DNA from 2 places in the Bradyrhizobium sp. 2S1 genome. Region 1 is predicted to be linked to the other one. Evidence: riboswitches for the same ligand, from Rfam matches in the RefSeq annotation. Region 1 holds a riboswitch; the other holds the start of a gene.
The links. A riboswitch is a leader RNA that binds a small molecule or an ion and turns the genes downstream of it on or off. The one in region 1 is predicted to bind glycine.
Positions count from the first base shown of each region.

Region 1 (3,529 bases):
CCTGCGGTCCAGCTCGCCGGCTCCTTGCGCGGCACGTAGTCCTTGTTCTTCTCGTACACCGCCTTCACGCCCGGCTGGAATTCCGCCTGCACGAATTTGAACGGCCCGGAGCCGATCTGTTCCGGGATCGGCTTGTCCGGCGGCGTCTCGGCGAGACGCTTCGGCATCATGAACGGCACGCGCGACGACGGCTTGCCGATCGATTCGAGCACGAGGCCGTAAGGCTCCTTCAGCTTCAGCGTGATGGTCTTGGCGTCGGTCGCCTCCAGGCTCGCGACGAAGTCCATCAGCTTCTGGCCCATGCCGTCGACCTTGCCCCAGCGCTGCAGCGAGGCGACGCAGTCTTCCGCGGTGACCGGCGCACCGTCATGCCACTTCAGGCCGTCGCGCAGCGTGAACGTGTATGTCAGCTTGTCGTCGGAGACCTTCCAGTCCGCCATCTGCGGCTGGATCTTGAAGTTGGAATCCGTCGCCAGCAGCGTGTCATAGATCATGTAGCCATGATCGCGGGTGATGTAGGCGGTGGTCATGATCGGATCGATGACGCGGAGATCCGAGTGCATCACCGCGGTGATGGTCTTGCCCGCAGCCATCGCCTGCGGTGCAAATGACAATTCCTGCGGCGCGAACGACAGTGCAAGCGCCGTCAACGCAGCCGCAAGCGTGCGGTGCTTCCAACGCGAGATAGGGAACATGCAATCTCTCCTGACGTGAAACTGGTCAAAGCCGGCTTATTCGTTATGCATGCGGTTCGTTATTTAGGCGAACTAACATGCTGTATGGCTTGTGAAATCGAGACTTGCACCAAGCGCAATGCGCGTCAATCGGTTTCGGGCGGGATCGGACGTACACAAACGAATGAGGCCGCGCGCCAGATTTTGGCTTTACAAATTCGTCGGCTGAGATTTTCGTAACGCGCGCGCGATGCCGGCGCGATCAAAACAACAAGAGAGAAAAACGATGAACCCAGCCAATCTTCCCTTTGATTCCGAAACAATGCTGCAGGGCCTGCGTAGCTGGGTGGAGTGCGGGAGCCCGACCTGGGATTCGGCGGCAGTCGAACGCATGCTCGACCTTGCCGCACGCGAGATGGCGATCATGGGTGCGACGATCGAGCGCATCGCCGGTCGCCAGGGCTTTGCCGGCTGCGTCCGCGCCCGTTTTCCTCATCCGAAGCAAGGCCAGCCCGGCATCCTGATATCAGGCCATCTGGACACCGTGCACCCGGTCGGCACCATCGAGAAGCTGAAGTGGCGGCGCGAAGGCAACAAGTGTTTCGGGCCCGGCATCTTCGACATGAAGGGCGGCAACTATCTGTCGGTCGAGGCGATCCGGCAATTGGCGCGCGCCTCCTTCACGACACCGCTGCCGATCACGGTGCTGTTCACCCCCGATGAAGAGGTCGGCACGCCGTCGACGCGCGACATCATCGAGGCGGAAGCCGCGCGCAACAAATATGTGCTGGTGCCGGAGCCCGGCCGTCCGAACAACGGCGTCGTCACCGGTCGCTACGCGATCGCGCGCTTCAATCTGGAAGCAACAGGCAAGCCGAGCCACGCCGGCGCGACGCTGTCGTCGGGCCGATCCGCGAGATGGCCCGGCAGATCATCGCCATCGACGGCATGACCACCGAGGACTGCACGTTCTCGGTCGGCATCGTGCATGGCGGCCAATGGGTCAATTGCGTTGCGACGACCTGCACCGGCGAAGCGCTCAGCATGGCCAAGCGCCAGGCCGATCTCGACCGCGGCGTCGAGCGCATGCTGGCGCTGTCCGGCACCGCCAACGACGTGACATTCAAGGTGACGCGCGGCGTCACCCGCCCGGTGTGGGAGCCGGATGCCGGCACCATGGCGCTCTATGAAAAGGCAAAGGGCCTCGCGGCGGCGATGGGCCTCGATCTGCCGCATGGCAGCGCCGGCGGCGGCTCGGACGGCAACTTCACCGGTGCGATGGGCATCCCCACGCTCGACGGCCTCGGCGTTCGCGGCGCAGACGCGCATACGCTCAACGAACATATCGAGGTCGACAGCCTCGCCGAACGCGGCCGCCTGATGGCGGCACTGCTGGCGACGCTGGACTGACATCGATTTGCACTGCACAACACGTTGGCACTGCCGGATCGAAATTTAGCCTTGTCCAATTTTCAGGCTTCGCCTACGGTCCGGCCGTCCAACACGACGATGCGGGAGAGATCGGAGCAACAACATGCGTGTTGTTGGCTTCGGCGCCGACGGAGCAACCGCCCCGGAAACTCTCAGGCAAAAGGACTGTATCGTCAGGACGATCTGGAGAGAGACGAATATGGCCGCACATCAAGGGCCATGACGTCCACCGAAGGGGATAGTTCGCTATTGGGCTGCGGCCCGATGCGGATCAAGCTCTCAGGTACCGTGACAGATGGGGCGCCGATGCCGGTTTCACCGGTGGTTCGGCGACTCTAACCCACGGGAGCCTGAAGACTATCATGCCTCACATTGCGATCATTGGCGCCGGCATCACCGGCGTGACGACGGCCTATGCCCTGCTCGAACGCGGCTACCGGGTGACTGTCCTCGACAGGCATCGCTACGCCGCGATGGAAACCTCGTTCGCCAATGGCGGACAGCTCTCCGCCAGCAACGCGGAAGTCTGGAACAGCGCCGCGACCATTCTCAAGGGGCTGCGCTGGATGCTCAGAAGCGACGCGCCGCTCTTGATGAACCCGAAGCCGAGCTGGCACAAATATTCCTGGATCGGCGAGTTCGTCGGCCACATCGGCCGCTATCGCAGCAACACCATCGAGACCACGCGGCTCGCCATCGAAGCGCGCAAACATCTTTTCTCGATCGCACAGCGCGAGAACATCGCCTTCGATCTCGAACGCCGCGGCATCCTGCACGTCTATCACGACAAGGCCGGCTTCGAAGCGGGCCTGCGGGTCAACACGCTGCTGCAGCAAGGCGGGCTCGACCGCCGGCCGGTGACCCCTGACGAAATCCGCACAATCGAACCTGCGCTGCAGACGGCCTGCTATGGCGGCTTCTTCACGCCGTCGGACGCGACCGGCGATATCCACAAGTTCACCCGCGGACTTGCCGACGCCTGCATCCGCCGCGGCGCGAGCTTCATCCACGAAGCCGATGTCGATGCGATCGCGCGAGGCGACGACGGCTTCCGCGTCAGTTGGAACGAAGCCGCTTCGCATGATGCTGACGTCGCGACGCAGCATGAGTTGCAGGCCGATGGCATCGTCATCTGCGCCGGGGTGGCGAGCCGTCACTTCGCTGGCATGCTGAACGACCGCGTCAATGTCTATCCGGTGAAGGGTTATTCGATCACCGTGCAGCTCGATGCGCCGCAAAGCCGCGACGCTGCGCCGACCGTCAGCCTGCTCGATGAAGCTGCGAAAATCGTCACCAGCCGGCTCGGCGCCGACCGCTTCCGCGTCGCCGGCACCGCCGAGTTCAACGGCTTCAACCGCGACATTCGCGCCGACCGGATCCAGCCGCTGGTGGACTGGGTGCGACAGCATTTCCCCGGGATCGAC
Region 1 covers NZ_CP147717.1:6,145,936-6,149,464, reverse strand. Annotated here, with positions in the region: gene HAP54_RS29140 (ABC transporter substrate-binding protein) at 1-695, opposite strand, end outside; partial or broken gene HAP54_RS29135 (M20/M25/M40 family metallo-hydrolase) at 961-2,084, shown strand; glycine riboswitch at 2,177-2,283, shown strand; glycine riboswitch at 2,287-2,402, shown strand; gene HAP54_RS29130 (D-amino acid dehydrogenase) at 2,468-3,529, shown strand, end outside.

Region 2 (3,529 bases), 3.8 Mb from region 1:
TTGTCGATGTTCCAGAACAGCGGCGTGGCCGGACCATCGAGCATGCCCGTCAGCTCCTTGTGCCACACACTCGGTGCAAAATACTGTCCCAGGGGAATGTAAGTCACCTGGTCGAGCGCGCGCGCTTGAATGTCGGCCGCGATCTTCTTCTGCGCTTCCGGCGAGCCGGCGCGCGCGAAGGCATCGCGGAGGCTCTCGATCTGCGCGTCGTCCGGCCAGCCGACCCAGCCGCCCTTGCGACCCCGGTTGTTCAGGGGAGCGCTGACGACGGGATTCATGATGTCGGCGATGCCCCAGTTGGTGAAGAACATGTTCCAGCCGCCGTCCTTCGGCGGCTTCTGGCTTGCAAGGACCATGTTCGTGGTCTGCCAGTCCATCGACTGGACCGTCACCTGAAAGCCGGCCTGGCGCAGCAACTGCGACGCGACGATGGGCTGGGTCTTGAGGGGCACCACATCGGTCGGCGCCAGCATCACGACAGGCGTGCCGTCGTAACCGGATTCGGCGAGCAGCTTCCTGGCCTCGGCCATGCCGCCGCCCTTGACGAGAGAGTCCGATCCGAGATCGGTAGCGAGCGGCGTGTCGCAGCCGAAAACGGCACCGCAAATCTTGTAGAGCTTCGGATCCCCGACCATGGCGTCGAGCACGTCCTTCTGGCTCAGTGCCATCATGGCGGCCCGGCGCACCTTGACGTTGTCGAATGGCGGATAAAGGAAATTCATCCGCCCGATGGTCTGGAAGCCGAGGCCGCTCAGAGGGCGCGACGTCAAATCCTTGTCGGCTTGCAGGATCGGCAGCATGTCGAATGACGGCCGTTCCAGGAAATCGATGTCGCCGGACTGAAGCGCGCTGGTTGCGGTCTGAACGTCGGGCATCGTGATCCATTCGACGCGATCGACCTTCACCACCTTGCCGCCCGAGGTCCAGCTTGGCGGCTCGGCGCGCGGCACATAGTCCTTGTTCTTCTCGTAGACGGCCTTCACGCCGGGCTGGAATTCCGCCGGGACGAACTTGAACGGACCCGAGCCGATCTGCTCGGGGATCGGCCGGTCCGACGGCGTGTCGGCAAGGCGCTTCGGCATCATGAACGGCACAAGCGTGGATGGTTTGCCGAGCGACTCCAGCACCAGGCCGTAGGGCTCCTTGAGTTTCAGTGTGATCGTCCTGGCATCGGGGGCTTCCAGGCTGGCGGTGAAGTCCATCAGCTTCTGGCCCATGCCGTCGACGGCAGCCCAGCGCTTCAATGAAGCGATGCAGTCTTCCGCAGTGACCGGCGTTCCGTCATGCCACTTCAGGCCGTCGCGCAGCGTGAACGTGTAGGTCAGCTTGTCGTCGGACACCTTCCAGTCCGCCATTTGCGGCCGGATCGTGAAGCTGGAGTCCATCGCCACCAGCGTGTCGTAGACCATGTAGCCGTGGTCGCGCGTGATATAGGCCGACGAAACGATCGGATCGAGCGCCCGCAGGTCGGAGTGCATCACCGCCCTGATCGTCTTGGCGTGAGACAGGCCCGGCCACGCCAGCGCCGTGGCGACAAGCAGCCCGCGTAACGCGGTCTTCCAGGACATCGGGGTGTTTTTGGCGCGCGGTGTGACTGACATCATTTTCCTCGGGTGAACGCTGAACGGACTTCGAGTGGTGTTGAAGAGCACGTCGGTTGAACGGAAACGGCTCGCCGGTGCGCGATGCCGTTTGTCATGGCGTCGAGACATCCGTCGAAGGCAGGGCAGTCGCGCGCTCGCGTCGCATGGATGGTCGTTGCGCCGGGGAGGCCGGCGCCGACGGGTGCAATGATGGGCATGTCTTGACGAGGCTCCCGGATGCCAGAGTCACCCCGACGCCGGCGTAAACCGGTGGAGGCGCCCCATCTGTCCCGGTACCTGAGAGCTTGATCCGCTGGAGCCCTTGCTCAATGCAATGGCGCGATGACGGATATCCCCTTCGGTGGACGCCGCATCAAGGATTCGGCGTCTCTCTCCAGATCGTCCTGACGACACGGTCCTTGTGCCTGAGAGTTTCCGGGGCGGTTGCTCCGTCGGCGCCGAACACGAAAACGAAGTGCTCGCTTTCGTTTCGATCTCTCCCGCATCGTCGCGTTGGACGCTCAAACGTTATTGTGCGCTCCAAAACCAGGCAAGATTAAACTTCAATCGTGACCTGCCCAGATCATATGCGTTCGATCTTGCGGGGCTCGTCGCTCCGTCAACTGCGGCAGATGCTCGCGCAATTCGGAAGGCGATCTGCGGAAACAACAACGCCCCGGCGAACCGGGGCGTTGTTCTCGGATTCAGATCAGATGCGAGGGGCTCAGGAGCCCTTCGGATTGATCTCGGTGTAATTGCCCTTGGCGTCCCACTTGTAGACGACGTAGTCGATCGCCTTGATGTCGCCCTTGGCGTCGAAGGCCATCTTGCCGAGCACGGTGTCCCACTGGCCGGCCTTGATCACGTCCATCACCTTCTTGGCGTCGGTCGAGCCGGCCTTGGCGACGGCCTGGGTCCACACCTGCATCGCGGCGTAGGTGTAGAGCGTGTAGCCCTCGGGGTCGATGTTCTTGGCCTTGAACTTCTCGACGATCGCCTTCGCGGTCGGCTTGTTGCGCGGGTCGGGGCCGAAGGTGAACAGGGTGCCTTCAGCGGCCGGGCCGGCGATCGAGGCGAACTCCTTGTCGTTCATGGCGTCGCCCGCCATCAGCACCGCCTGCAGGCCCTGGTCACGCATCTGGCGCAGGATCAGGCCGGCTTCCTGGTGGTAGCCGCCGACATAGACCAGATCGATGTTGTCGCGCTTCAGGCGCGAGACGATTGCGTTGAAGTCCTTGTCGCCCTTGTTGTAGGACTCGTTGACCTTCTCGGTGATGCCGGCCTTGTTGAGCACCTTCTTGGTCTCGTCGGCGAGGCCTTTGCCGTAGGTGGTCTTGTCGTTCAGGATCGCGATGTTCTTGCCCTTGTAGGCCTTCGCGATGTACTCGGCGGCGACGATGCCCTGCTGGTCGTCACGCCCGCAGACGCGCGCCACGTTCCAGAGCTTGCGCTCGGTGAACAGCGGGTTGGTCGAGGCCGGGGTGATCTGCAGCACGTTGGCGTCGGCATAGGCCTCGGAGGCCGGGATCGACGACGACGAGCAGAAATGGCCAGCCACGAACGGGATCTTCGAAGAGCCGATCTTTTCCGCGATCGAGCGCGCCTGCTTCGGATCGCAGGCGTCGTCATTGGATTCCAGCGCGAGCTTCTTGCCGAGCACGCCGCCGGCGGCGTTGATGTCGGCGACCGCCTGCTCGGCGCCGTTCTTCATCTGCCGGCCGAAAGCGGATTCGGAGCCCGTCATGGGGCCCGCGACTGCGATGGTGATGTCTTGCGCGAATGCGCTCGCCGATAATGCGAACGAAGCGCCCAATGCCAGGCCGATCAGCTTCAGTGATTTCATGAGACGTCCCTCGTGGTCGTTGCCTCTAGCGGAAGGGCCCGGCGCGCCGGGCCCCAAAACCGCGCGCATTCTCGGCTGATTTCGCGGCGAAGTCACCGGCAAT
Region 2 covers NZ_CP147717.1:9,910,884-9,914,412, reverse strand. Annotated here, with positions in the region: gene HAP54_RS47075 (ABC transporter substrate-binding protein) at 1-1,601, opposite strand, end outside; glycine riboswitch at 1,867-1,983, opposite strand; glycine riboswitch at 1,987-2,096, opposite strand; gene HAP54_RS47070 (branched-chain amino acid ABC transporter substrate-binding protein) at 2,308-3,426, opposite strand.
Region 2: linked by a shared signal. The riboswitch ahead of HAP54_RS47075 (ABC transporter substrate-binding protein) and the one ahead of HAP54_RS29130 (D-amino acid dehydrogenase) in region 1 are both predicted to bind glycine.